DNA from 3 places in the Arthrobacter sp. CP30 genome. Region 1 is predicted to be linked to each of the others. Evidence: riboswitches for the same ligand, from Rfam matches in the RefSeq annotation. Region 1 holds a riboswitch; each other region holds the start of a gene.
The links. Region 1 has a riboswitch for S-adenosylmethionine ahead of ACTIMO_RS11315 (bifunctional o-acetylhomoserine/o-acetylserine sulfhydrylase). Riboswitches for the same ligand answer to the same signal wherever they lie in the genome.
Positions count from the first base shown of each region.

Region 2: linked by a shared signal. The riboswitch ahead of ACTIMO_RS05895 (AmiS/UreI family transporter) and the one ahead of ACTIMO_RS11315 (bifunctional o-acetylhomoserine/o-acetylserine sulfhydrylase) in region 1 are both predicted to bind S-adenosylmethionine.
Region 3: linked by a shared signal. The riboswitch ahead of ACTIMO_RS11955 (ABC transporter substrate-binding protein) and the one ahead of ACTIMO_RS11315 (bifunctional o-acetylhomoserine/o-acetylserine sulfhydrylase) in region 1 are both predicted to bind S-adenosylmethionine.

Region 1 is NZ_JBQEMM010000007.1:150,517-156,237, forward strand. Features, by position in the region: gene ACTIMO_RS11300 (SGNH/GDSL hydrolase family protein) at 1-90, shown strand, start outside; gene ACTIMO_RS11305 (hypothetical protein) at 320-562, opposite strand; gene metX (homoserine O-acetyltransferase MetX) at 701-1,840, opposite strand; gene ACTIMO_RS11315 (bifunctional o-acetylhomoserine/o-acetylserine sulfhydrylase) at 1,847-3,163, opposite strand; SAM riboswitch class IV at 3,245-3,361, opposite strand; gene ACTIMO_RS11320 (VOC family protein) at 3,603-4,244, shown strand; gene ACTIMO_RS11325 (DUF1540 domain-containing protein) at 4,333-4,656, opposite strand; gene ACTIMO_RS11330 (CPBP family intramembrane glutamic endopeptidase) at 4,798-5,661, opposite strand.
Region 2 is NZ_JBQEMM010000003.1:138,810-144,530, reverse strand. Features, by position in the region: gene ACTIMO_RS05915 (HIT family protein) at 1-335, shown strand, start outside; gene pgsA (phosphatidylinositol phosphate synthase) at 335-955, shown strand; gene ACTIMO_RS05905 (hypothetical protein) at 1,181-1,381, shown strand; gene ACTIMO_RS05900 (acyl-CoA dehydrogenase family protein) at 1,501-2,742, opposite strand; gene ACTIMO_RS05895 (AmiS/UreI family transporter) at 2,805-3,416, opposite strand; SAM riboswitch class IV at 3,452-3,565, opposite strand; gene ACTIMO_RS05890 (spore photoproduct lyase family protein) at 3,765-4,868, shown strand; gene pdxS (pyridoxal 5'-phosphate synthase lyase subunit PdxS) at 5,087-5,721, shown strand, end outside.
Region 3 is NZ_JBQEMM010000008.1:109,019-114,739, reverse strand. Features, by position in the region: gene ACTIMO_RS11980 (DUF3090 domain-containing protein) at 1-125, shown strand, start outside; gene ACTIMO_RS11975 (SCO1664 family protein) at 125-892, shown strand; gene ACTIMO_RS11970 (nucleoside/nucleotide kinase family protein) at 1,150-1,800, shown strand; gene ACTIMO_RS11965 (carboxymuconolactone decarboxylase family protein) at 1,910-2,482, shown strand; partial or broken gene ACTIMO_RS11960 (SDR family oxidoreductase) at 3,078-3,221, shown strand; SAM riboswitch class IV at 3,448-3,574, shown strand; gene ACTIMO_RS11955 (ABC transporter substrate-binding protein) at 3,725-5,416, shown strand; gene ACTIMO_RS11950 (ABC transporter permease) at 5,417-5,721, shown strand, end outside.

The DNA of each region.
Region 1 (5,721 bases):
CACCAGTCCTCGGGAGACGGCGTCACCGCCAAGCGGCTCGAACCGGCACCGATCTTCGGACCGGGCATGCCACCGGGCGCCGCGGACTAGCTCGCCGTCCGCCGCGGCACGCGGGGCCGTCCGCCGCCCCTCGCTCGTTGGCCCGGGGACCAGTGTTCCCGGCGTCCCGGAGGCGAGCCGTCCCGCGTCCCGGACGCGACCCTTCACCGCGTCCCAGGGACGACCCTTCCCAGCGTCCCGGAGACGACGATGACCGGTCGGCGGGCAGCCGACCGGTCATCACCGGTGTCTTGAGGGCGCCGAGGGCGACGCCCTGGAGTCAGCTCTCGAGCGCGACCTCGCCGTTGGCGACCGCGTCCGCGCAGGCGCTGAGATCGGGCCCCGGCTTGAAGTCGACGAACTGCGGCTTGAGCTTCTCGAAGAGGAACTCGTAGACCTCGTCGCGGGACTTGCCGTCCATGGTCTCCGCCGCCTCCTTCACCGCGCCCTGCAGCGCCCGGTCGGCGTCGAGCAGGATCTTGTCGCGTGCTTCCTGGTTCCAGCCAATGGTGCTCAGTTCCATGAACAGCTCCTCTTCATCCGTCGGTGTGGTGCGCGCGGGACAGGGTCCCGGGCTTGCCTGCCGGCAATCGATAAGCAGGCTTAGCTCCCAGCCTAGGGGCAGGCCCGGAGAAACCCAACAGCAGCCGCCACGAAACTTCTACTTCGCGTAGAAGGCATCGCGCAACTGCGCGTCGAGTTGGTGGATCTCCGTGAGGAAGGCATCGTGGCCCACCGGTGAGGTGATCGTGTGGACGGGCACCTCCCCGGGCAGCCCCGCCGCCAGGCGATGGGACTGCCCGGGGACGTACAGCCGGTCGGAGTCGACCGACGCGACGAAGAACTGTGCCGGCGCGGCAGCGAGGGCGGCGTCGAGGCTCCCCCGGGCGCGGCCGGCGTCGTGGCTCATGAGCGCCTCCGTCAGGATCACGTAGCTGTTGGCATCGAACCGGTCCACCAGCTTCTCGGCCTGGTGGTCGAGGTAACTCTCCACCTGGTACCGCCCACGGTCGGCGGGCACCACCGCACCGAGGGGTTGCTCGGCATCCTGCTCGGTCCGGCCGAAGCGTGTCTCGAACTCCCCTTCCGAGCGGTAGGTGATGTGGGCGATGCGGCGCGCCAGCCCGAGGCCCGCATCCGGATGCGGACCGTCGTAGTAGTCGCCGCCGCGGTAGGCGGGATCCAGGCGGATCGCCTGCAGCTGCGCCTGGGCGAACGCTATCTGTTCGGCCGAACTGGCGGCTGTGCAGGCGATGACGGCGCATCGCTCCACGCGGTCCGGGTACATCAGGGCCCACTCCAGGGCACGCGCGCCGCCCATGGATCCGCCGAGGACCGAGTGCCAGCGGTGGATGCCGAGCTGGTCGGCGAGCAACGCCTCCGCCCGCACCCCGTCCCGGATGGTGACGAACGGGAAACGGGAGCCCCAGGGGGCGCCGTCGGGCGCCAGGCTGGCCGGCCCCGTCGAGCCGTAGCAGCCGCCCACCATGTTGATCGACACCACGAAGAAGCGGTCCGTGTCCACCGTCCGCCCGGGGCCCACGAGCGCATCCCACCAGCCCTCCTCCTCCGACGCACCGCGTGCGACGTGCGAGCTGCCCGTGAGGGCGTGCTGCACCAGCACCGCGTTCGATGCCTCCGCATCCAGCTCCCCCCACGTCTCGAAGGCGAGCTGCACGTCCGGCAGCGCGCCCCCGGTCTCGAGGGCCAGGGGGCCGATCGGGGCGACGCGCAGGAACCCGTCCCCCGAGGGGCCGGCGTCGTTCCCCTGGTGCAGCGGAGCGGAAGGGTAGGTGGTCACGAAGGGTCAGGCTCCTTTGGCCGCTCGGAAGCCGGCGTCGAGGTCGGCGAGGATGTCGGTGATGTTCTCGAGTCCCACGGACAGGCGGACGAGGCCCGGCCGGACGCCCGCCGTGAGCTGCGCCTCCGCGCCGAGCTGGCTGTGGGTGGTGGATGCGGGGTGGATGACGAGCGACCGCACATCCCCCACGTTCGCCACGTGCGAGTGCAGTTCGAGACCGTCGACGAAGCGCTTGCCCGCCTCGAGCCCCCCGGCGATGTCGAAGCTCACGATCGCCCCCGTGCCGATGCGCCCGTACTTCCGGCCGCGCTCGTACCAGGGGCTGGACGGCAGGCCCGCGTAGGAGACCCGCTCGACGTCGTCGTGCGCCTCCAGCCACTCGGCGACGGCCTGGGCGTTCTGCACATGCCGCTCCACCCTGAGGCTGAGCGTCTCGAGGCCCTGCGCGATCAGGAAGGCGTTGAACGGAGAGACCGCGGCGCCGAGATCGCGCAGGAGCTGCACCCGTGCCTTGAGGATGTAGGCGAGGTTGGCGCCGAGCGGGCTTCCGACACCGAGGTCACGCGCGTAGACGAGTCCGTGGTAGCTCTCGTCCGGCGTGTTGAAGCCGGGGAACCGCTCCGGGTACCGGGCGAAGTCGAAGTTCCCGGAGTCCACGATCACGCCCGCGATCGCGGTGCCGTGCCCGCCCAGGTATTTCGTGGCCGAGTGGACCACGATATCCGCGCCCCACTCGATGGGCCGGATGAGATACGGGGTGGAGAGCGTGTTGTCTACGATCATCGGGAGCCCGTGCTCGTGGGCGACACCGCTGATGCCCTCCAGATCGAGGACGTCCTGGCGGGGATTGGAGACCACTTCGCCGAAGAAGAGCTTGGTGTTCGGGCGGACCGCCGCACGCCACTGCTCGAGATCGTCCGGGTCCTCCACGAACGTGGTCTCGATCCCGAATTTCTTCAGCGTGTGCCTGAACAGGTTGTACGTACCCCCGTAGAGGCTCGGGCTGGCGACAATGTGGTCCCCCGCCTCGGCGATGTTCAGCACCGCGAAGGTCCCGGCGGCCTGGCCCGAGGCGAGCAGCAGCGCACCGACGCCACCCTCCAGGCTCGCGATCCGGGTCTCCACGGCCTCCTGCGTCGGATTGCCGATCCGGGTGTAGATAGGCGCGAGCTCGGTCAGCGAGAACCTGTTCGCCGCACTCTCGGCGCTCGGGAACACGAAGGAGGAGGTCTGGTAGATGGGGAGGGCCCGGGACCCCGTGGCTGCGTCCGGCACCTGGCCGGCGTGGATCTGGCGTGTCTCGAAAGACCAATCGTTGGACATGGTGCTCCCTGTCGGTAGGGGCCCTGCGATCTCCGATGCTCCCGCCGACAGTTCCGGCTCCGGGAGACCGGGCCCCGCAGGAGCCCGCGCTTGAACGACGCCGAACCCGCGCCGGACCTGGTCCTCACCCGGGGCACCCCACCGCGGTTGGAGGGTTGCCGGCCAGCAAGCCGGGGCTTAGTGCTGGCACTCATGACCTGCATCCATGAAAACGTATGGGAGCGTGTCCGGCAACCCGTGTGACCCTCCGTGAAGCCGGCACGGAACGTCGCCCGAGGTGCCCCTCCGGTTCCCGGCGGTGCCTCGCGCCGGCATGCGACCCACCGGCTCTGCGCTCCGCCGCCGCCTCGGACGGCGCTCCGACGGGGCCGGTGGGCGCTGTCCACGGGTAAGGCGGCCCTAAGTCGAGAGGTGCATCACTTAGTGCCAAAATAACCGCATGCGCCTGGACCACGTCTCTTATGCCTGTGAACCCGATGGACTTGCCGCGACCGCCGACCGGATCTCGGCCCGGCTCGGCATGGAGCCCGTGAAGGGCGGTGTGCACCCGCGTTTCGGCACCCGCAACATGATCTTCCCGCTGGCCAACAGCCAGTACCTCGAGGTCGTGGAGGTGCTGAACCACCCGGCGTCGGACAAGGCGCCCTTCGGCCAGGCCGTCCGCGCCCGCTCCGAGGCCGGCGGAGGCTGGATGGGCTGGTGCGTCGCTGTCGACGACCTGGGCCCGTTCGAGGAACGCCTCGGCCGCAGCGCCGTCCCAGGGAACCGCAAGTTCCCGGACGGCCAGGAACTGACCTGGCAGCAGATCGGCATCAAGGGCCTCATCGCGGACCCGCAGGTCCCCTACCTCCTCCGCTGGGACGAGGGCACCGAGGAACTCCACCCGTCCAAGGCACGCCCGGCGTCGGTCAAGCTCGACTGCCTGACCATCGCGGGGTCCTCCGAGCGCGTCACCGAGTGGCTCGGCACTGCGGTCGAGGAGACGCTCGACGGCGTCCAGGTGCAGTGGATCGCACCGAACGGCACCCCCGGCATCATGTCCGTGACCTTCGAGACCGGCGAGGGACGCGTCGAGATCTGAGAGCTCGCGACGAGGCGAACACGGAGAAGGACCGGACTGTCGTCCGGTCCTTCTCCGTGTGGCGGCCGTTGTCGACCGCCTCAGCCGGTCAGGCGTGCGTGTAGGTGAGGCAGTCAGCGGCCTCGGCACCCGGACCCACTTTCACGGCCGGCGCGCTGCAGAGGAGATCGTGGTTGAAGCTGCACTCGGAGCGCTGGCAGGCGCCGACGTGCGCGAGCATCTTCGGCAGCCCGCCGCTGATGGACGTGTCGATGAACGTGGCACAGGAGGCGTGCTCCTCGCTGCCCGACACCGTGATGGCGACGGCGGTGCAGCCGTCGTGGTTGAAGGAGCAGTTGTGGACACTGCACTCGGAGACACTGGTGACACTGGGGGCACTGGGGGCGCTGGGGGCGCTGGGGGCGCTGCTCATGATTCCTCCTGGCTGGTCCGGTGGGGTCCCTGTCGGAGCCGCCGTTGTCTGTGCCGGATGAAGTGAGCATAAACCCGCAATTGGCGGATAATTTAGTCATGATTCGTGCGCGCAAATGAACAAAGGGAAGCCTTTCTTTATTCAACCGCCAATTCCGATGGCCGGTCCGATGAGCGCGAATCCGACGAAACCGGTGATGTCGATGAGCGCGTGCGCGATCACCAGCGGCATGACACGGCGCGTGCGCGTGTAGAACCAGCCGAACAGAAGACCCATCAGGACGTTGCCGATGAACGGGCCGAAACCCTGGTACAGGTGATAGCTGCCGCGCAGGAGGGCACTGCTGACGACGATGGCGGGCGTCGACCATCCGAGCTCACGCAACCGGATGAACAGATACCCCACCACGATCACCTCCTCCAGCACGGCGTGCCGCACCGCGGACAGGACGAGCACCGGGATGGTCCACCAGTAGGCGTCCAGCGCCGCCGGGACGAGCGCGGTGGTGATGCCGAGCGCCCTCCCCCCGGCGTAGACGCCGAGCGTCCCGACGCCGATGATGCCCGCGAGCCCGACGCCGAAACTAACCGTCCGGAGCGGTTTCTCGAACGTGAACCCGAGCCGGCGGAAGGCGGAGACCCCGTGACCGCCGAGGAGGTAGAGGACCAGGGCCACCGGGACCAGCGCGAAGGCGATGTTCAGGAGCTGGTACGTGAGATCGAAGTACTGGCGCTCGTTGAGCACCGGATTCAGTGTGGTGGTCTGGGCGGCGAGCGGTCCGCGGGTGAGCTTCTCCGCGAGGTTGACGATCGCGTAGACGCCGGACTGCCCGAGCGAGAGTCCGAGGACGATGAGCAGCTCCACCCTGATGCGGCGCCGAGGAGCGGAGGCCGGCCCCGACGTGGGCTCGGGCGTGCCGCCGGTCCCGGATGCACGCGGTCCGGACCGGGACGTGGACGGGGAACCGGGCTGCAGGTGTGCGGAGGAGGGAGGATCCGGATGCATGGCGTCATCCTCCCAGCGCCGGCTGGGGATTCCCAACCCGCCGTCGAGCACTCTGCGTGC
Region 2 (5,721 bases), on a different contig from region 1:
TCCCGTACCGGCATGTGCCTGACTACACGGACATCGACGAGGCGGAGACGGCCGAGGTGGCGGCCCTGACCCAGACCGCCATGCGCGTGCTGCGCCGCGTCTCCCACCCGACGGGCTTCAATCTCGGGATGAACCAGGGGGCGACGGGCGGGGCCGGGATCGCCGCCCACCTCCACCAGCACGTGGTGCCGCGATGGGGTGGGGACGGCAACTTCCTGCCGATCATCGCGCAGACCAAGGCCATCACCCAGACCCTCGGCGAGGTCCGGGCGCAGGTCGCCGAGGCATGGCCCTCGCGTGGGGACGACGCCGCCCCGCCGGAACCGGGCTCCTGATGCTCAACAGGTACGCCCGGGGCTTCTTCACCCGGCTGTTCACCCCGCTGGCGCGGCTGCTGCTGCGCTGGGGTGTGACGCCTGACGCCGTCACCATCGCCGGCACCATCGGGGTGGCAGGCGGTGCGCTGGTGTTCTACCCTCTCGGACAGCTGTTCTGGGGGACCGTGGTCATCACGCTCTTCGTCTTCTCCGATGTCATCGACGGGATCATGGCACGCCTGAAGGGGCACGGCGGCTCCTGGGGCAGCTTCCTCGACTCGACGCTCGACCGCATCGCCGACGGCGCGCTGTTCACGGCGGTCGCCATCTGGTTCTTCACCGGCGGACAGAATCCCGCCATCGCCGTCGCCGCCCTCGCCTGCCTCGTGCTCGGCATGCTCGTGTCCTACGCGCGGGCCAAGGCGGAGTCCCTGGGCTTCACGGCCAACGTCGGGGTGGCGGAGCGGGCCGAGCGGCTCGTGTCGGTCCTCGTGGTCACCGGGCTGACGGGCCTCGGGTTGCCGGAGGTCGTCCTGTTCACCGTCCTCGTGATCCTGGCGCTGGCGAGCCTCGTCACGGTGTACCAGCGTGTCCGCGCCGTGCGGAGGCAGTCGCTCGAGGCGGCGTCGCCCTCCTGACCCCACGCCGACGGGCCCACGCAGCGCGTGGCCGAGCCGGTGAGCAGCTGAGCGTCCCCGCACCCGTGCACGGTTGTGCGCACGGGTGGTCCAGCCGCCGGGTCCTGGTGCCACCGTCGTCCCGTGCGCCCGGCACCGATGCGTCCCGTCCGTCCGGCACCGATGAGTACCGTGCGCCCGGACCGTCTAAGGGGCACCGATGCTCCACGACGGAAGGACGGCGTCATGCCACCCCTCGGATTCCTGCCCGCGGACCTGCACATCGTCTCGCAGGGCGATCTCCTCCTCCTGCAGGCCGGCGGCACTGCCCGTGACCACCGCACCGGGCCCGGCGCCGGGAGCCGCCGGTGCCCGCCCTGGCCCGACGAGGCGGTCGACCGCGTCCTGGACGAGCTCGAGCGCAGGGACGCCGCCGTGCTGCAGTGACCCCGCCGTGAGTCACTCCCTGCGTTGCCGCGTGACGGTGACGGACGCGACGGACGCGACGGACGCGACGGACGCGACGGACGCGACGGACGCGACGGACGCGCCGCAGTCCCTCGGCATCAGGCGCCCGGCGCCGGCGCGGACCCGATGGACCAGATCCGCGGTGGTACGGCGCCGTTGACCGAATGGTCACCGACGATCCTGGCCTTGAAGACCCAGGGGTTGTGGTTGGCGGCGGTGCGCGCATTGCGCCAGTGGCGGTCGAGGTTCTTCGCCGTGCTCACGCCCGAGGCCGCGAGGGCGCCGAAGACGTCGGACGTAGCCCGCGTGGCGAGGGCGGACAGGATCACCTGGGCCTTCGCGGTCTCTAGCTCGGCAACGTCGTTGCGCCGCTCGTCCTCGGCCTCGTCATCGAGGAACGCGCCCTCGTAGGCGTGCTGCAGCGCCCGCGCGGCACGCTCGACCGTCGCCTCCGCCGCATACGCGGCCGCGGACACCTCCCCGACGACCTGCAGGATCTGGGGATCGGCCGCGAAGGATGGAGCATTTCCGTGGCTGAAGATCCGCGTCCTGGTCCGGACCTCGCGGGCGACGTCGTGCTCCGCGCCCTTGATGGTCCCGGCAAGGACCGCAAGCAGCACCGCCTGGTAGAACGCGGTCTGGTAGGCGAACCGGGTATCGAAGTCGATGACGTTCTCGGCGTCGACGCGTGCTGCGTCGAACGTCGACGTCCCGGAGCCGGTGGTCTGCTGGCCGAAGCCGTCCCAGTCGTCGGCGTGCGTGACCCCCGGCTGGTGGGCACTGACGACGGCGATCACCTTGACGCCGTTGTCGGTGCGCTGGGCGAAGGTGTCGATCCAGTCGGCGAAGATGCTGCCTGTGGAGTAGTACTTGGTGCCGCTGACGAGGAACCCCCCGGAGTCCGGATCGGGACTGACCTTGGTGATCACGTCGCCGATCGTGACGCCGCCCACCTCGGTCCAGGAGTTCCCGACCGTCTCGCCGTCGACGAACCGCCTGAGCCACGTCTCGCGGTGCGGGCCCGAGGAGACCAGCCGGTCCTCCACGAAGGCGAAGTGACCACGCAGGGCCTGCGGGATGTTCGGGTCGGCCGCGGCGAGCTCGGTGAGCAGCCGGAACAGCTGGGGTAGGGAGGCGCCGAAACCGCCGACGGCCACGGGGACCCGGAGGGCGCCGAAGCCCGCGTCGATCAGGGCACGGATCTCGGCGCGGGGGAGTTCGTGCTCACGGTCCCGCCGCGAGGCTCCGTCGGCGATCCTGGCGAAGAGCGGGCGGAAGCGGGCGGCGAGGAGCTCGTAGTCGGCATCGGCAGTGCGGGTGATGTTCGTGATGGTGGTCATGACGGACCTTTCGATGAAGGGATGCAGGGCGGACAGGGCGCGGGAGGGGTGCAGAGCGGTTGTCAGGCGTCGACGGCGACCGGCTGCGCGGCGATGACCGGTACGGGCCGGCCGCCGAGGGTGACGGCGACCGCGAAGAGGGTACCGAGGACCACGGCCGTCGCGATGACGGCCGTCGTCCTGCCCGGCCAGGCGCCGTTGAGGCCGAGCAGCGCGGGGACCACGGTGCTGATTGTGCCCACGAGGATCGCGCTCCAGCCCGTGACCCGCGTGAGGCGCTCCGCGCCGCGGGCGAGGAGCAGGAAGAACAGGGTCCAGAGCGCGGCCCAGCTGATCCAGAGCACCGAGCTCACGGGGTCCTCGCGGGCTGCCGTGCCGGCGAGGACGAGGGCGAGCACGGCGACGAAGCCGCAGAACCAGCCGACGCCGGCCGATCCGAGGCCTGCGACCGAGCCCAGCCCCACGTACAGGTAGGTCAGGCCGAACAGGACGATCCCGGCCGCCGATCCGGCGGCGCCGGGATCGGACGAGGCGACGAGCAGCGCCACGACCAGTTGCAGCAGGCCGATCGCGATGTTGAAGAAACCGGCGTCGCGCGGGGTCACGCGGCCGAGCAGGGAGACGCCGTTGATCAGCAGGGCGGCCCCGGAGAGCAGGAGGCAGATGTACGACATGGGTGTCCCGTCGTCAGGACGCGGACCAGGGGTGCGCGCCGTGCTTGCCCCGACGCGGGCTGCGCGGGGCCTGATCCTCACCTGGGGCACCCCGCCACGGAGGGGGTTGCCGTCCGACGAGCCAGGGCTTCGCGTCGGAACTCTTGATCTGTCCTCCGAGGCTAGGCCGTCCCACCGCCGGTGTGCCGGAATGCGTCGGAGCGTGACCCCCGATGACCTCCGATGACGCCCCGCAGCCTCACGTGGCAGACCGGGATGCTCGGTCCGCCTCGCCCCGGAGACCGGTGCCCGACACCCGTCGCCCGCGGAACATAAGCACCCTTCGCAGTGTTGTAGAAGGTGATGATGATGCCCCAGGAACAGGATCTGACCACGATCACCCCCACGCGCCTGTGGGTCCCGCGCCATGTGCTGATCACGCGTGCAGCCTCCGACCTACCGCACACCGCGGAGATCGTCCGCCGCTGCGAGGCAGCCGGAGTGGAGGACATCCGCGTCCTCCCCGGTAATGCCCTGACGGGGCTCCGCGGCGCCACGGAACGGGAGACCTATGCGTCGGCGAAGTACACGCTGGCCGTCGTCGTCGCACCGCCCAGTGCGCTGAAGCCCCAGCCGATCCCCCCGAGTGCCGACTGGCGGATCGACCTCGCGAAGGGTTGTCCCGCCCACTGCCAGTACTGCTATCTGGCCGGCTCGCTCCAGGGTCCGCCGGTGACCCGCGTCTACGCGAACCTCGACGACGTCCTCGACGGGGTGCGCACGCACGCCGGCCGGGGCTCCGTGACCAGCGGGACCATCGAGCGAGGTGGCGAGGGCACCACCTTCGAGATGTCCTGCTACACCGATCCGCTCGGCATCGAGAGGGTGACGGGCTCGCTCGCGGCGGCGATCTCCCGCGTGGGCTCGGGCGAATTCGGCGAGGACGTCCAGCTGAGGTTCACCACGAAGTTCGACGACGTCGGCGAGCTGGTGACGCTGGATCACGGCGGCCGGACACGGGTGCGCTTCTCGGTCAACGCCGCCGAGGTGGCCAACCGCTTCGAGGGCGGGACGGCCAGGATGCCCGCACGGCTCACGGCGCTCCGCGCGGTCGCGGCGGCAGGCTACCGTGTGGGCCTGACCATCGCCCCCATCATGCCCGTCCCCGGCTGGCGTGAGCAGTACGGCGCGTTGCTCAACGACGTCGCCGCTGCCCTCGACGGCATCGAGGACGTCGACCTCACGGCCGAGATCATCACGCACCGGTTCACGCCCGCCAGCAAGGAGGTGCTGCTCGGCTGGTACCCGCGGACGAAGCTCGAGATGGACGAGGACCTGCGGAGTCGGAAGCGCTCGAAGTTCGGTGGGATCAAGTACGTGTACCCGAAGCAGACCATGAGCGAGATGCGGACCTGGTTCGTCGACGAGCTCGAGCGGCGCGTCCCGGCGGCGCGCCTCCTCTACTGGACCTGATCGGGGCATCCGGGCGTATCCGCCCGGTCCGCTGAACTCCAGGTGCAAGCCCCGTGATAGGACCGCCCCCGGCCGAGTGCCACGGCCTGTCAGCACCCACCGCCCCCCTGGAAACGGGCGGGCCGGCAGCTCTCCCAGGGGCCGCCACGGCGGCCGGAACAGTGCCCCGGGCGTCGTATCATGAAGGGTCAGCTTTTTTCTACCTTGAGGGGCAAGTTGTGTCCACCGTTGAAGACAATTCGGCAACCACAGCACAGACCGGCGGAAGCCGGGTCAAGAGGGGTATGGCTGAAATGCTCAAGGGCGGCGTCATCATGGATGTCGTCACAGCCGATCAGGCCCGCATCGCCGAGGACGCCGGCGCAGTGGCCGTCATGGCGCTCGAGCGAGTTCCCGCGGACATCCGCGCCCAGGGCGGCGTGTCCCGGATGAGCGATCCCGACATGATCGACAGCATCATCGAGGCCGTCTCCATCCCGGTGATGGCCAAGGCACGCATCGGTCACTTCGTCGAGGCGCAGGTCCTGCAGTCGCTCGGCGTCGACTACATCGACGAGTCGGAGGTCCTCACGCCGGCCGACTACACGAACCACATCGACAAGTGGAAGTTCCAGATCCCCTTCGTCTGCGGTGCCACCAATCTCGGTGAGGCGCTGCGTCGCATCAACGAGGGCGCTGCGATGATCCGCTCGAAGGGCGAGGCCGGCACCGGTGACGTCTCGAACGCCACGATGCACATGCGCACCATCCGTGCGGAGCTCAACCGGTTGTCCTCCATGGCCGAGGACGAGCTCTACGTCGCCGCCAAGGAACTCCAGGCGCCCTACGAGCTCGTCAGGGAGGTAGCCTCGGC
Region 3 (5,721 bases), on a different contig from region 1:
TCGGCACCGCACGGGCCTTCGCCAAGCGGACCAGGGAGATCGTCGGTGCCGGCCGTCCGATCTGCGTGATCTGCGGCCAGCCGATCGATGCCGACGGGCACACCTGCGCCATGCCCGAGGCCTGATGCCGGCACCCGACCTCGTGGGCGCCGAACTGACGCTCACCGGCCGCATCAGGACGGCGTCCAATGCGACATTCCTCGGCAGCGTCGACGGTGCGGCGGTCGTCTACAAGCCGATCGCGGGGGAGAACCCGCTGTGGGACTTCCCCGATGGCAGCCTCGCGCACCGCGAGGTGGCCGCGTTCCTCGTCTCCGAGGCGTTCGGATGGGACGTCGTCCCGCGGACCTGGCTGCGCGACGGACCGTTGGGCGACGGCATGGTCCAGCTGTGGCAGGACGCCGATCCGGAGCAGGATGCCGTCGACCTCGTCGGGGCCGACGAGGTTCCCGAGACCGGCTGGAAGCGCGTCCTCGAAGGTCAGGACGAGACCGGCCGGACCGTCGCCCTCGTCCACGAGGACACGGCGGCGCTGCGGCGCATGGCGGTGTTCGACGTCGTCGTCAACAACGCCGACCGCAAAGGGGACCACATCCTCGCGATGACCGACGGGCACCGGCACGGCGTGGACCACGGGCTGACCTTCCACACCGAGCACAAGCTCCGCACCGTCCTCTGGGGCTGGGTGGGGGATCCGCTGACCGCCGACGAACTCGACGGCGTCGCCCGTGTCAGCGGAGCGCTCGATGGCGCACTGGGTCGTGCCCTCGCGGCGCTCATCACGCCGGGTGAACTCGCGGCCCTCGCAGCCCGTTGCGACCGGCTGCGATCCGCGGCGCGATTCCCCGAGCCACGCGGCGGGATGCCCGCTGTGCCCTGGCCGCTGTTCTGACCCCGTTCCGACCGCTGTTCCGACCGCTGCCAGGAGGGGACAGGGGAGGCGTCGGGCGCTGTCCCGGACGCCGATGGTCGTGACCGACCGCCGGTCCTTCCGCCCGGTGGCCGACCACGACGGACCGGAATCGCCGGTCGACCCCGTGCAGCCGGAGGTCGTCCGGGCCCACGTGGTGCAGAATCTCCTGTCATGACCATCACTGCTGACCAGCGACGTCCGACCATGAAGCGACTCATCCCGCGACGCTCCGCGCGATGATCGTCACGCCTGTCTCGGACCCTCGCCAGCTCGCGGCACTGCTTCCGCGGGCCACCGACGGCAGTCGCTTCCTGCTCGGCATCGTCGGGGCGCCCGGCGCCGGGAAGTCGACCGTGGCAGAAGCCGTCGTCGGCCTCGACGCCGCCGCGCACGCCTCGGTACCCATGGACGGGTTCCACCTCGCCGATCAGGCTCTCCTCACCCTCGGGGTGCTCGACCGGAAGGGCGCACCCGAGACCTTCGACGCCCACGGCTACGCAGCTCTTCTCTCCCGGCTGCACGAACGACCGGACCACGTCGTGTACGCGCCGGCTTTCGAGCGCGCCCTCGAGCAGCCCCTGGCGAACGCCCTGCCGGTGCCGCCGTCGTCGACCCTGATCGTCACCGAGGGGAACTACCTGCTGCTCGATGCCCCCGGCTGGCGGGAGGCTCGGGACCGCCTCGACGAAGTCTGGTTCATCGACATCGACCCCGACGTACGCCGTGCGCGGCTCATCGCCCGCCACGTCCTGTTCGGCAAGACGCCCGCGGCCGCTGAGGAATGGGTGCGCCGCGTCGATGAACCCAATGCCGACCTCGTCGCTGCGACCCGTGACCGTGCGGACCGGGTCCTCGACCTCTCCGCCTGGCAACCCGCCCGACCTTGATCGGGGAGTCCGCGACGGCGCGGGAAGCGTTCACCGGTGCCGCCTGCTCTGGCCTGCCGTTCTCCGACGCCTGATGCTGGAGGCCCGACGTACTGCAGGAGGTCCGACAGTGAGCATTCTCGAGCAGGTGTCCGAGAGCGAGGCGACGGGCGAGATCGCCGCCATCTATGGCGAGGATGCCGACTCCCTCGGCTACGTCGCGGCGCACACCAAGGTCCTTGCGCTGCATCCTCCCGCCTACCGTGCGTGGGAGGGACTGATCAGCGCGATCGCCGGGTCGATGGACCCCCGGCGATACGAGTTGGTGACGCTCGCTGCGGCCCTGGGCATCGGAAACAGGCATTGTCGGCTCGCGCACGGCCGGAAGGCGTTGCCCTACATCGGCGAGGAGGAACTGACGGCCCTTGCCCGGGACTACCGCACGGCGGGCCTGTCGTCTCCTGAGGTGGCGATGATGGTCTTCGCCGAGAAGATGAGCACCGCGTCGGCGTCGATGACCGACGCCGACGCACTCGCCCTGCGCGCCGAGGGGTTCACGGACCCGGAGATCGTGGAGATCGCTCTTGCGGCGGCCGCCCGTAACTACCTCAGCCGCGCCCTGCAGGCGCTGGGCGCGGACGTGGATGTTCCGCCCGGCCTGAGCGCGACCCTGACATCTGCACTTCTCGATCAGCTTCGGTAGATCATCCGTGGCGCTTCCAGAGCTGACGGTCAACGACCGATGATGCCGCGGCCCGCAGTTCTCGCACCGGTGCGGGCAAGACCTTCAGGAACCGGATGGCCCCTTCCAGAGGGACTGGTAATTTGCCGATAATCTACATTATGTCAACTAGCTTCGACGATCACCCCTCGTCCAGGCTGCGCCGACTCCACGTCGAATGACAGCGGGTCTGCAGCGGGCTCATAGAATCCGCTCCTGCCGCTCCATTCCCGGCGAGCTCCTCACAGGTGTCGACGGCGCTGTCTTTCTCTCGACGGCCGGAGTGCCCTTCGTGATGCCCATGGCGAGCAGGACATCGGCCGTCTCTTGCCGAAGGGCTTGTGCCGGATCAGTCACGTCCTCTACAGTGATCCAGAAATAATGAACGCCATTCATTTTGTGGCGTCCGTCATGACCAGGAGGACACCATGCGCGCTGCCGGATGCACCGGGGACGCACGACCCCCCAGGGCAGTCGGCGCACACGCCTGACCGTACGGTCCGGTCGTCGACGAAGCACGATCTGCTCCGTCCGCGTCGTCCGCGTCGTCCGAGGATCGTCACCGCACCTCACGGCTGCGGCATGGTCCAGGGACATCCTGATGGGACGTGTGGGCACCGTCGATGACATCGCCGCGCTGATCTGCTTCCTGGTGGGACCCGACGCCGGCTACATCACCGCGGCCACCTACGACATCAATGGCGGTCTGCAGATCTCCTAGGCCTGCGCGGGATCCGCGACGCGCTGTCGGTGACGATGAGCGGCACCGCCGGGGATTCTCACGTGCGCGCCTTTCCGGAGTGCAGGGAATTGCGGCGTGTCCTTCTGGACACCTCGAAGGCGCCTTCGCCGAATTCCCTGCACTTTCGATAGATGATCGAATCTTCGCGTCACATTACTTCTTTTGTTTCCCCAAGCCATCAGCACTCTGCTTATAGTTGGGACAGCTTCAAGAGACGCGGTCGGAAAGCTCCGACTGGACCGCGCACCAACCCCATGTTCCTGGGTGGTTCGGATGACGAAGCGGCCTCCACCCCGGCGCATGCGCCGGACCGGTGCGGGCAAGAGCACTCCGAAAGGGCTTCGCCGTGAGCTGTCCAGCACTCCCCTAGCATTTCTCTCCCTGTCCCGACGTCGCGCCCTGCGCTGCTGACGAGGGACTGCTTGCACCTTTCTCCGGACGCCCTTCGCTCGAATGCGTCCTTTTTCCCGAGGGAATTCACCATGCCTGAAATGTCGATCCATCCTGCCCGGAATTCATCCGGTGCATTCACCTCCGCCCTACCCTTCCGCACGCCGCTGTCACGGACGGCCCTCGGCGCCGTCACCCTGATCGTCGTCCTCGCCGGATGCGCCGGACCCACGGGATCCACCGCGCCGGCAGGCACCGAGCCGGTGTCCGGTGGCATCCTCGACGTCTCCATCTCCGCAGAGCCCGGCTGCCTCGACGGGCACGGTATCTCGGCCACGCAGCAGCAGTTCCTCGGGCGTCTCATCTACGACAACGTCGTGACCCTGGACGAGGACGGGGAGATCGCGCCGTACCTCGCCGAGTCCTGGGAGATCTCCGAGGACGGCAGGACGTACACCTTCCGCCTGCGCGAAGGTGTCACGTTCAGCGACGGGTCACCCTGGAACGCGGAGGTCTTCGGACAGAACCTGGAGCACATGCGGGACCCGGCCACCAAGTCGCCCCTGGCCGCCGCCTACATCGCCCCGTACGTGGACGGGACGGTCGTGGACGAGTACACCTTCGAAGCACACCTCGCCTACCCCTACACGCCGTTCCTCTACACACTCGCGCAGTCCTGGCTCGGCATGAACTCGGGCAAGGCCATCACCGAGTCCCCGGAGACCCTCTGCCAGAATCCCATCGGCACCGGCCCGTTCACCGTGGAGGACTACCGGCCCGGGCAGAGCATCAGCTACGCGAAGCGGGAGGACTACGACTGGGCGCCCGCGTGGCTCGAGGGTGAGGGCGCGGCCCACCTCGACGGCGTCGAGGTCACCCTCGTCGCGGAACCGGTGATCCGGCACCAGTCCCTGGTCTCGGGACAGTACGACCTCACCGAGAACCTGGCACCCCAGAACGCGGCAGCGGTGCAGGCGGACCCGAACTTCGTGTACGAGAACCTGCCGAGGACGGGCAGTCCCTACGTGCTCGGCTTCAACCTGGCGCGCGCTCCGTTCGACGATCTCGCCGTCCGCCAGGCCTTCGCCGCTGCCGTCGACACCGAAGCGGTGACCGAGAGCCTCGGGTTCGGCACCTACACACCGATCGACAGTTTCCTCTCGAAGGAGAGCAAGTACTACGATCCGACCGTCGAGGGCGTGCTGACCTACGATCCGGCACGAGCGGACGCGCTCCTCGACGAGGCCGGCTGGACGGGGCGGGACGCAGATGGCTTCCGCACCAGGGACGGCGCGCGGCTCACCGTCGAGGTGCCGACCGTCGAGAGCTCGACGCCCAGTCCCCTGCTCGTGCAGCTGCAGGGTGAGGCGCGGAAGGTGGGGTTCGATCTGCGGATCATCCAGGTACCCCAGGCCCAGCTCACGGAACTCCGCTACGCCGGCGATTACGACGCCCTGGCCGGCGTGTGGCACACCAACACCACCGATGTCCTCTTCATCCGGTACCACTCCTCGGAGATCACGGGTGAACGGATCGGCCAGAACTCCTCCTCGGTGGATGACCCCGCCCTGGACGCGCTGCTGGCCACCGCGCGGGAGTCCGATGACGGGCCGGAAGCGGCGGAGGCCTACGCGAAAGCCCAGCACCGCCTGCTGGAGATCGTTCCCGGGGTGCCGCTCTACGAGAATCCGAGCCAGTTCGCCTACTCGAGGACGGTGCAGGGCGTCGCCGTGGACACCTCGCATCCCGTGCCCGTCGTCACCTACGCCTGGAAGGCGGAGTAGGTGGCCGTCCTCCGCCGCGTCGTCACCCGCCTGCTGATCGGGGTCGGCGTCCTGTGGGGCGCGGCCTCCCTTACCTTCCTCGCGATCCATCTGGTGCCGGGGGACACCGCCCTGCTGATCCTCGGTGGGCCGGACGCCCGGCCCACCCCGGAGGCCCTCGCCCAGGTCCGCGCCGACTATCTGCTCGACCAGCCGTTCGTCGTGCAGTACGGCAGCTACCTGGGCAACCTGCTGCAGGGTGACCTCGGGCAGTCCTATCGGCTGCGCATCCCCGTGTCCGAGGCCATCGGACAGCAGATCGGGGC